Regions from separate parts of the Streptomyces sp. NPDC003248 genome, predicted to be linked through region 2. Evidence: riboswitches for the same ligand, from Rfam matches in the RefSeq annotation. Region 2 holds a riboswitch; the other holds the start of a gene.
The links. A riboswitch is a leader RNA that binds a small molecule or an ion and turns the genes downstream of it on or off. The one in region 2 is predicted to bind cobalamin.
Positions count from the first base shown of each region.

Region 1: linked by a shared signal. The riboswitch ahead of ACZ3KJ_RS30280 (cobalamin biosynthesis protein) and the one ahead of ACZ3KJ_RS19530 (energy-coupling factor ABC transporter permease) in region 2 are both predicted to bind cobalamin.

Region 1 is NZ_JBVHDT010000017.1:97,998-103,088, reverse strand. Features, by position in the region: gene ACZ3KJ_RS30295 (class II aldolase/adducin family protein) at 1-619, opposite strand, end outside; gene ACZ3KJ_RS30290 (inorganic phosphate transporter) at 768-2,009, shown strand; gene ACZ3KJ_RS30285 (hypothetical protein) at 2,044-2,265, shown strand; cobalamin riboswitch at 2,484-2,624, shown strand; gene ACZ3KJ_RS30280 (cobalamin biosynthesis protein) at 2,725-3,669, shown strand; gene ACZ3KJ_RS30275 (cobyric acid synthase) at 3,666-5,091, shown strand, end outside.
Region 2 is NZ_JBVHDT010000007.1:343,987-349,077, forward strand. Features, by position in the region: gene ACZ3KJ_RS19520 (MarR family transcriptional regulator) at 1-140, opposite strand, end outside; gene ACZ3KJ_RS19525 (PP2C family protein-serine/threonine phosphatase) at 319-1,461, shown strand; cobalamin riboswitch at 1,657-1,839, shown strand; gene ACZ3KJ_RS19530 (energy-coupling factor ABC transporter permease) at 1,870-2,577, shown strand; gene ACZ3KJ_RS19535 (energy-coupling factor ABC transporter substrate-binding protein) at 2,574-3,017, shown strand; gene cbiQ (cobalt ECF transporter T component CbiQ) at 3,023-3,772, shown strand; gene ACZ3KJ_RS19545 (energy-coupling factor ABC transporter ATP-binding protein) at 3,769-4,623, shown strand; gene ACZ3KJ_RS19550 (amidohydrolase) at 4,712-5,091, shown strand, end outside.

The sequences.
Region 1 (5,091 bases), on a different contig from region 2:
TGCGGCCGGGCACGGACGACGCGGTGAGCCACAGCCGGCACATCCACTCCAGCTGGGCGGTGCGGTCGTAGGCCTGGTCGAGGGTGGCGCCGTGGGTGAGGGTGCCGTGGTTCTGGAGGAGGCAGCCGGTGCGGCCGTCGAGGGCCCGGAGCATGTTGTCCGCCAGTTCCTGGGTGCCGTAGGTGGCGTAGGGGGCGACCCGGACGGAGCCGCCGAGGGCGCAGACCATGTAGTGGACGGGCGGGAGTTCGGTCACGAGGGTGGAGACGGCCGTGGCGTGCACGGCGTGGGTGTGGACGACGGCGCGGGCGTCGGTGGTGCGGTAGACGGCGAGGTGCATCGGCAGCTCGCTGGTGGGGACCAGGGTGCCGAGCACCTGCCGGCCGTCGAGGCGGACGCCGGTGATGTCGTCGGGCGTGAGGCGGTCGTAGGGCACCCCGGAGGGGGTGACGAGCACGGTGTCGCCGACCCGGACCGAGACGTTGCCGGAGGTGCCGACGACGAGCCCGTCGGCGGCGGTGCGGCGGGCCGTCGCCAGCAGGTCCGACCAGGCCCGGGTCTCCTCCGTCCCCGGTGTGCCGGCGGTGTCGTGGCGGGGGTCACGTCGCGGTTCAGCCATGCCCATGATCCTGCCAGGGGCGGCGCCCGGCCGGCCGGAATCCGGGACTCCGCAGACAGTCATCCCGAAGCCCGACTCAGTTCACCTTCCGTTCACCCAGGTTACCTACCTTCATCCAGCCAATGACCTCGAACGATTGCCTGGGTAAATGGAAAACTTCTCGCTGATCCTCGCGATTGTGGTGGTAACCGCACTCGCGTTCGATTTCACGAACGGTTTCCACGACACCGCCAACGCGATGGCCACGACCATCTCGACCGGCGCGCTCAAGCCCAAGGTCGCGGTGGCCATGTCCGCCGTGCTCAACCTTGTAGGCGCATTCCTCTCGGTGGAGGTCGCCAACACGATCTCCAAGGGTCTCGTCGACGAGACCGGCATCCGTCCCGAGGTCATCTTCGCCGCCCTGGTCGGCGCGATCCTCTGGAACCTCCTGACCTGGCTGGTCGGACTCCCCTCCAGTTCCTCGCACGCCCTCATGGGCGGTCTGGTCGGCGCCACCATCGCCTCGGCGGGCGTCGGCGCGGTCCACGGCGACGTGCTCGTCACCAAGGTGCTGCTCCCGGCGGTCGCCGCCCCGATCGTGGCCGGCGTCGCCGCGATGTTCGCCACCCGCCTGTCGTACACGCTCGGCCGGAAGGCCGACGGCAAGGCGGCCGAGAAGGGCTACCGGGCCGGCCAGATCGCCTCGGCGGGCCTGGTCTCCCTCGCCCACGGCACCAACGACGCGCAGAAGACGATGGGCATCATCACCCTCGCCCTGGTCGCCGGCGGCGCCGTCGCCCCCGACTCCGACCCGCCGCTGTGGGTCATCCTCTCCGCGGGCCTCGCCATCGCGCTCGGCACCTACCTGGGCGGCTGGCGCATCATCCGCACCATGGGCAAGGGCCTGACCGACCTCCAGCCGCAGCAGGGCTTCGCCGCCCAGACCAGCGCGGCCACCGTCATCCTCGCCTCCTCCCACCTCGGCTTCTCCCTCTCCACCACGCACTCGGTCTCCGGCGCGGTGATGGGCGCGGGGCTGGGCCGCAAGGGCGGCGTCGTCCGCTGGTCGACGGCCACCCGGATGTTCGTCGCCTGGGGCCTGACCCTGCCGGCCGCGGCCGTCGTCGGCGCGCTCGCCGAGTACGTCACCGGCTTCGGCGCCTGGGGCACGGGCCTCGTCGCGGTCTTCCTGGTCGCCTCCAGCGCCGCGATCTGGAAGAAGTCCCGGCACGAGGTCGTGGACGCGTCGAACGTCAACGGGTCCGACGAGCCGGCCGGCGTGGTCACCACGGCGATCGCGGCCGTCACCCCGCCCCCGGCGGGCACGGTCCCGGACGGGCCGGCCGCCGCCGTCCCGTCGCCGGCCGCACCGGCCATCGCCACCGAGCCGACGGCTCCCGCCGCCTGAGCCCGCCCACCCGGCACGAAGGAAGAGAAGCATCATGAAGATCGACTGGGCGGCCCTGGGCTCCGTCTTCGGCGTCAGCCTCGTGGTCACGGTGGCCCTGGTGGCGCTGTTCACCCTCGGCATCATGGGCCTGTCGCGGCGCGAGCGGGCCGCGGCGCAGGGCGGGACGGCCGCGCTCGCGGTCACCGGGGCGTACGCCTGCTTCGCGGCGTGTGCGGCCGCGGTGGCGTACGGCATCTCGCTGATCGTGGCCTGAGCCACACACCGAGGGTCTCCGGCCCTTCACGCACCACGGGCCCCCGCCCCTCCCCCGCCCCCTCTCCTCCCCCTTCCGTCCCTCCCACCCCCCGCCCTGTCGGCGGCCGTCCCACCGGCGGTCCGACGGGGCGGACGCACGTCCGCGACGGGCCGTCCCGGACCGCCGGTGTGGGGTTCTGCACACTCTCCCCGTGCAGGTCAACACCAAGTTGACGGCCGTTCCGGGCCCGTGGTGGACTGCCGGAGCCATGTACGGCGACAGGAAGAGGAAGCCGGTGTGAATCCGGCGCGGTCCCGCCACTGTCACCGGGGTAGACACCCCCGGGAGCCAGGAACTCTCGTCGCCGGTCTCGTCGAACCAGGGCGTGGACACCCTGAGTGAGGACATACGCCATGCTCGGCTGCCGTTCGAGGTCACGTACCCGGTCGTTGCCCGACCCCACGGCCGGCTGAGCCGATGGGTGCCGATCGCGTTCACGCGTACGGCGCCGCCGCCGGCCTCCTGGGGGACCTGCTCTTCGGCGATCCGCGCCGGGGACATCCGGTCGCCGTGTTCGGGCGGGCCGCGGCCGGCGTGGAGCGGGTGCTGTGGCACGACCACCGCGGGTGGGGCGCGCTGCACACCGCCGTGTGCGTCGGCGGGGCCGTGGCCCTGGGCGCCGGCGCCGCCCGCGCCGTCCGGTCGTCGGCCGCCGCCTCCGTCGCCCTGACCGCCACCGCCACCTGGGCCGTCGTCGGCGGGACCTCCCTCGTGCGCGAGGCCCGGACCATCGGGCGGTGTCTGGAGGCGGGGGACGTCGAGGGCGCGCGGGCCCGGCTGCCGCACCTGTGCGGGCGGGATCCGCAGGCCCTGGACGCCGACGGGATCGCCCGCGCCGTCGTCGAGTCCGTCGCCGAAAACACCTCCGACGCGGTGGTGGGGGCACTGGTGTGGGGCGCCGTGGGCGGCGTGCCCGGACTGCTCGGCTTCCGGGCCGTCAACACCCTCGACGCCATGGTCGGCCACCGGTCGCCGCGTCACCGCCGCTACGGCTGGGCCTCGGCGCGCCTGGACGACCTCGCCGGCTGGCCGGGGGCACGGCTGACGGCCGCCCTCGCCGCCGTCGCCGGGGACGACCCCCGCGGGGCCGTACGGGCCTGGCGGGCCGACGCGCGCAAGCACCCCAGCCCGAACGCCGGTCCGGTGGAGGCCTCCTTCGCCGGCGCCCTCGGGGTGCGGCTGGGCGGGACCCTGTCCTACGGCGGCCGGGTCGAGCACCGGCCCGTGCTCAACGGGGCGGCCGGGCGGCCCGTGGCCGCGCCGGACATCGAACGCGCCGCGCGGCTCTCCCGCCGCGTCGGCCTCCTCGCGCTCGGCGTCACCGTCGCCGCGCGCCTCGTCGCGAAGGGGCGTACGTCATGAGCGGGGGTCTCCTCGTCGCCGGCACCACCTCCGACGCCGGCAAGAGCGTCGTCACCGCCGGGATCTGCCGGTGGCTGGTGCGGCAGGGAGTGAAGGTCGCGCCCTTCAAGGCGCAGAACATGTCGCTGAACTCGTTCGTGACGCGGGAGGGCGCCGAGATCGGACGCGCGCAGGCCATGCAGGCCCAGGCGTGCCGGGTGGAGCCGACCGCGCTGATGAACCCCGTGCTGCTCAAGCCCGGCGGTGAGCAGAGCAGCCAGGTCGTGCTGCTCGGGAAGCCGGTCGGCGAGATGAGCGCCCGCGGGTACCACGGGGGGCGGCAGCGGCAGCTCCTCGGGACCGTGCTGGAGTGCCTCGACACGTTGCGGGGCACATATGACGCGGTGATCTGTGAGGGGGCCGGTTCTCCCGCCGAGATCAACCTGCGGCGGACGGACATCGTGAACATGGGGATCGCGCGGGGCGCCGGGCTGCCCGTGCTCGTCGTCGGCGACATCGACCGGGGCGGCGTCTTCGCCTCGTTCTTCGGGACCGTCGCCCTGCTCTCCCCCGAGGACCAGGCGCTCGTCGCCGGGTTCCTCGTCAACAAGTTCCGCGGCGACGTCTCGCTGCTGGATCCGGGCCTGGACATGCTGCACGGGCTGACCGGGCGGCGCACGTACGGGGTGCTGCCGTTCCGCCACGGGCTCGGCATCGACGAGGAGGACGGGCTGCGGGTGTCGCTGCGCGGCACGGTCCGGGAGTCGGCCGTCGCCCCTCCCGTGGGGGAGGACGTGCTGCGGGTCGCCGTCTGCGCGGTCCCGCTGATGTCCAACTTCACCGACGTCGACGCGCTGGCCGCCGAACCGGGCGTCGTGGTGCGGTTCGTCGACCGGCCGGAGGAGCTGGCGGACGCCGACCTCGTGATCGTGCCCGGCACCCGGGGGACCGTGCGGGCGCTGGAGTGGCTGCGGGAGCGGGGACTGGCCGACGCCCTGATCCGCAGGGCGGCCGAACAGCGGCCCGTCCTCGGCATCTGCGGCGGCTTCCAGCTCCTCGGCGAGCGCATCGACGACGAGGTCGAGAGCCGCAGGGGGCGGGTGGCCGGGCTCGGCGTCCTCCCCGTGCGCGTGCGCTTCGCCCGGGAGAAGACCCTCACCCGGCCCGTCGGGGAAGCCCTCGGGGAGCCGGTCGAGGGCTACGAGATCCACCACGGGGTCGCCGAGGTCCTGGGCGGGGAGCCCTTCCTCGACGGCTGCCGGGTCGGGCAGACCTGGGGCACGCACTGGCACGGTTCGCTGGAGTCGGACGGATTCCGGCGGGCCTTCCTGCGCGAGGTGGCGGCCGCCGCGGGCCGTCGTTTCGTGCCCGCCGCCGGCACCTCGTTCGCCGCGCTGCGCGAGGAGCAGCTCGACCGGCTCGGCGACCTGATCGAACAGCACG
Region 2 (5,091 bases):
AGCACGCGCAGCTGGGAGGCGGAGGCGGGGGCGGTCGAGGCCCTGCCCCACAGGACTTCCAGCAGCTCCGCGGCCGTCGCGGTGACCCGTGCGACCTCTTCGGGCTCCGGGCGGTGGCGGAAGGCAGTCACGGTCCACACTCTCGCAGGCACTGGGTCGACCGCCAGCGTACTAGGGACCGCGCCGGCGGACCCCGTCGTACGCCCGGAGGGGGTACGACGACCCGGCGGGCGGCGTCCGCACCGAGGGCCCCGTGCGCGCACGGGGCCGCCGAGGATTCGACGAAAGGTTGATGTAGTGACCACCGTGAACGCACTGGTGACCGCCGAGCGCGCGCTGCGGGCAGCGGCTCCCCACGAGGTGCTCGACGCGGTCCGCGGCGTACTGCTCCGCCAGTACGCGGCGGACTCCGTCGAGCTGTACCTCGCCGACTACGGCCTGACCGTGCTGCAACCGGTATCCGAGCTGCCGCACACGGCGGAGCCGGTGTCGGTGCACGACGGCCCGGCCGGCCGGGCGTTCGGCGCGCAGGAGCCGTTCGTGGAATCGGTCGGGGACGGGCGGGTGCGGGTGCACCTGCCGGTCTCCGTGCGCGGCGACCGGCTCGGCGTGCTGACCGTGACCCTGCCGGAGCCGGCCGGCGACGTGCCGGCCGAACTCGCGGAGATCGCCCGGGCCCTCGGGCACGAGCTGGTCGTGGCCGACCGGGACACCGACCTCTATGTCCAGGCGAGACGCAAGGACCGGCTCACCCTGGCGGCCGAGATGCAGTGGCACCTGCTCCCGGGCCGGTCGTGCAGCCGCCCCGAGTTCGATCTGGGCGCGCAACTGGAGCCCGCCTACGCGGTCTTCGGCGACAACTACGACTGGTCGGTGACGGCCGACCGCCTGATGCTGTACGTCACCAACGGCATGGGCGAGGGCACGGAGGCGTCCCTGCTGACCGGCCTGGCCATCACCGCGCTGCGCAACGCCCGGCGGGCCGGGCTGTGCCTCGCCGACCAGGCGGCGCTCGCCGACCAGGCCGTGCACGCCCACTACCGGGGCCGCCGCTACCTGTCCGTCCTCATGCTCGACCTCGACCTCACGACGGGACGCGCCCGGGTGGTGGACGCCGGCTCCCCGCGGATGCTGAGGCTGCGCGACGGCCGTGTGGAACGGATCCCCCTCGACGCCCAGTTGCCGCTCGGCATGTTCGAGGAGACCGACTACGTGGAGCAGGAGGTGCGCGCCGAGCCCGGTGACCGCCTCGTCTTCGTCAGCGACGGCGTGCACGCGGTCTCCTCCCCCGGCGGAGAGACGTACGGCGACGCCCCCCTCGCCCGGGCGATCCAGGCCACCCGCCTGCTGCCCGCGGCCGAGGTACCGCACGCCGTCCTGCGCGAACTGAACCGCCACCGCGGCGAACGGACCCCGGAGGACGACGCCCTGGTGGTCTGTCTGGACTGGCGGGGGCGCTGATCCGGGAGAGCGGCGGGGGGCGGTGGGCCCGTCGGGCGCACCGGCGGGCGCGGGCGCGTCGTGTGCGGCAGACACGAGCCGGGGCGACACACGGCGAGCCGGGCGGCGTGCTTGGTCGGCTGTGCGCCGGGGTGTGAGCCGCCGCCCGCCGCTCGCGCGCCCCCGTTGCCGCTTGTCACCGCCCCGGTCCGCGCACTACTGTCACCACGCCTTGGTGAACGGGAAATCCGGTGTGATGCCGGTGCGGCCCTCGCCACTGTGATCGGGAAGTCCGGCTCCGGCCCTCGCGGGCAGCCACTGGGTCCTCGGACCCGGGAAGGCGGAGCACGGGCGGTGGTACCCGTCAGCCAGGAGACCGGCCAAGGCGCGTCAACCATCCACGAGGTGCTGGAGAGGGTCTGCTGAGCCATGCACATAGCCGAGGGTTTCCTTCCTCCGGCGCACGCGGTCGCCTGGGGCGTCGCGTCGGCGCCGTTCGTCGTCCACGGAGTCCGCGCACTGAGCCGTGAGGTGCGCGAGCACCCGGAGAGCACGCTTCTCCTCGGCGCCTCCGGGGCCTTCACGTTCGTCCTGTCCGCGCTCAAGCTGCCCTCGGTGACCGGCAGTTGCTCGCACCCCACCGGGACCGGCCTGGGCGCGATCCTCTTCCGGCCGCCGGTCATGACGGTGCTGGGCACCATCACCCTGCTCTTCCAGGCGCTGCTGCTCGCGCACGGCGGGCTGACCACGCTCGGCGCCAACGCCTTCTCGATGGCGATCGTCGGGCCCTGGGCCGGCTACGGCACGTACCGGCTGCTGCGGCGGTTCGCCGTGCCGCTGATGGTCACGGTGTTCTTCGGCGCGTTCGTCGCCGACCTGTCGACGTACTGCGTCACCAGCGTGCAGCTGGCGCTGGCGTTCCCCGACCCGGGCAGCGGGTTCCTGGGCGCGCTCGGCACGTTCGGCTCCGTCTTCGCCGTCACGCAGATCCCGCTCGCGGTGAGCGAGGGCCTGCTCACCGTCCTCGTGATGCGCCTGCTGGTGCAGTCCAGCAAGGGCGAACTGACCCGGCTCGGCGTGCTCGTCACCGGGCGGCGGTCGGCGCAGCCGACCGGGACGGAGGCGGTGGCCCGGTGAACCGCAACACGAGGATCAACGCCCTGCTGCTGCTCGTGGTGGTCGCCCTCGCGGTGCTGCCGCTGGCCCTGGGCCTGGGCGACGGCAAGAAGGAGCCGTTCGCGGGCTCCGACGCCGAGGCGGAGACGGCGATCACCGAGATCGACCCGGACTACGAGCCCTGGTTCTCCCCGCTGTACGAGCCGCCCTCCGGTGAGGTCGAGTCGGCGCTGTTCGCCGTCCAGGCCGCGCTGGGCGCGGGCGTCCTCGCCTACTACTTCGGCCTGCGCCGGGGCCGGCGGCAGGGCGAACAGCGGGCGAGGGCCCTGCCGGACGGCCCGGGGACCGCGCACCGGACGGTCCCGGACGCCGGCGCGGACGGCGCGGAGCGTGCGGAGGCGACCGCGCCGGCGGACGGCGCCCCCGGCGGCGCCGGGAAGTCCGCGCGCGGACGGGCCTGACCCTCGTGCTGCCGATCGACGCGGCGGCGCACAGCAGCCGCTGGCGCCGCCGCCACCCCGTGGACAAGGCCGTACTCGGACTCGGGCTGACCCTGCTCGCGATCTCCCTGCCGCCCTGGCCGGGCGCGGCCCTGGTGCTGGTGACGGCGCTCGCCGTGCTGCTGGGCCCGGCGGGAGTGCCGGCCCGCCGGCTGTGGCGCGCCTACCGGGTGCCGCTGGGCTTCTGCGCCACCGGTGCCCTGCCCCTGCTGGTCCGGGTGGGCGGGCCCGGCGCCTTCGTGGGCCTGGCCGACGGCGGGCCCGCGCGGGCCGGGGAGCTGATGCTGCGCACCTCGGCCGCCTCCCTCGGCGTGCTGCTGTTCGCGTTCACCACCCCCGTGTCCGACCTGCTGCCGCGGCTGGTGCGGGCCGGCGTGCCCGCGCCGGTCGTGGACGTCGCCCTGGTCACGTACCGCATGAGCTTCCTGCTGCTGGACTCCGTGCGGCGGATCCGGGAGGCCCAGGCGGCCCGGCTCGGGCACACCTCGCGGGCCGCCGAGTGGCGCTCCCTGGCGGGGCTCGGCGCCACCGCCTTCGTGCGGGCCTTCGACCGGGCTGCGCGCCTGCACGCCGGGCTCGCCGGACGCGGCTACGACGGCACCCTGCGCGTCCTGGTGCCCGAGGCCCGCGTCTCCGTCCGCTTCACGGCCGCGAGCTGCGCGCTCCTCGCAGCGGTGGCCGCCCTCACCCTCGTCCTGGAAGGCCCCCTGTCATGAGCGAGCCGGTGGCCCTGCGGGGCGTCTCCTTCGCGTACGAGGACGGCCCGGCCGTGCTCGACGGCCTCGACCTCGCGGTCCGCGAGGGCCGCGCGCTCGCCCTGCTCGGCCGCAACGGCAGCGGCAAGACGACCCTGATGCGGCTGCTCAGCGGCGGGCTGCGGCCGCGCGCCGGGACGGTGACGGTCGACGGGCGGCCGGTGGCGTACGACCGCAAGGGGCTGACCGGGCTGCGGACGACCGTCCAGCTGGTGGTGCAGGACCCGGACGACCAGCTGTTCGCCGCGTCCGTCGCGCAGGACGTGTCGTTCGGGCCGCTCAACCTCGGTCTGCCCGACCCCGAGGTACGGGCCCGGGTGGCGGAGGCGCTCGCCGCCCTGGACATCACCGCCCTCGCCGACCGGCCCACGCATCTGCTCTCCTACGGGCAGCGCAAGCGGACCGCGATCGCGGGCGCCGTCGCGATGCGGCCGCGCGTGCTCGTCCTCGACGAGCCGACCGCCGGACTCGACCCGGACGGCCAGGAGCGCCTCCTGGCCACGCTCGACGCCCTGCGCGCCGCCGGCACCACGGTCGTGATGGCCACGCACGACGTCGACCTGGCCCTGCGCTGGGCCGACGACGCGGCCCTCCTCACCCCGTCCGGCGTCCACACCGGGCCCGCCGCCCCGACCCTGGCCCGCGCCGACCTGCTCCGCGCGGCGGGGCTGCGGCTGCCCTGGGGCGTCGCCGCGGCCCGACTGCTGCGGGCGCAGGGCGCGTTGGCCGAGGGCGAGGCCGGACCGCGCAGCCCGGAGGAGCTGGCCGCCCTGGCGGCGGCCGTCCCGTCCCCCCTGCCCGCCGACGGCTGAGGCGGGCCCGTCCGGCGGGGTGTCGACCTGCCGCCCGGTGGAACCCGGTGGGTCGGAAGGACAACCCCGCCGACGCCCGGGAGGCCGTGTGCACCGCGATCCCGACGCCCTCCACCGCCGCGTCCACGAGGAGGTGACGGAGCGGGCGGACGCCCTCTGGGGCGTCGCGTCGGCGCTGCACGCCGACCCCGAGTACGCCTTCGCCGAGCGGCGGGCCTGCGCGCTGCTGACGGGTGAGCTGCGCCGGGCCGGATTCGAGGTGCGGCAGGACGTGGCGGGGCTGCCGACCGCGTTCACCGCGCGCCACGGCCGGGGGCGGCCCGCGGTGGCACTGCTGCTGGAGTACGACGCCCTGCCCGGCCTCGGCCACGCGTGCGGGCACAACCTGATCGCCGCCGCCGGCCTGGGCGCGGCGATCGCCGCCCGCGCCGCGCTGGGGCCGGACGCCGGGTCGGTGCTGGCGGTGGG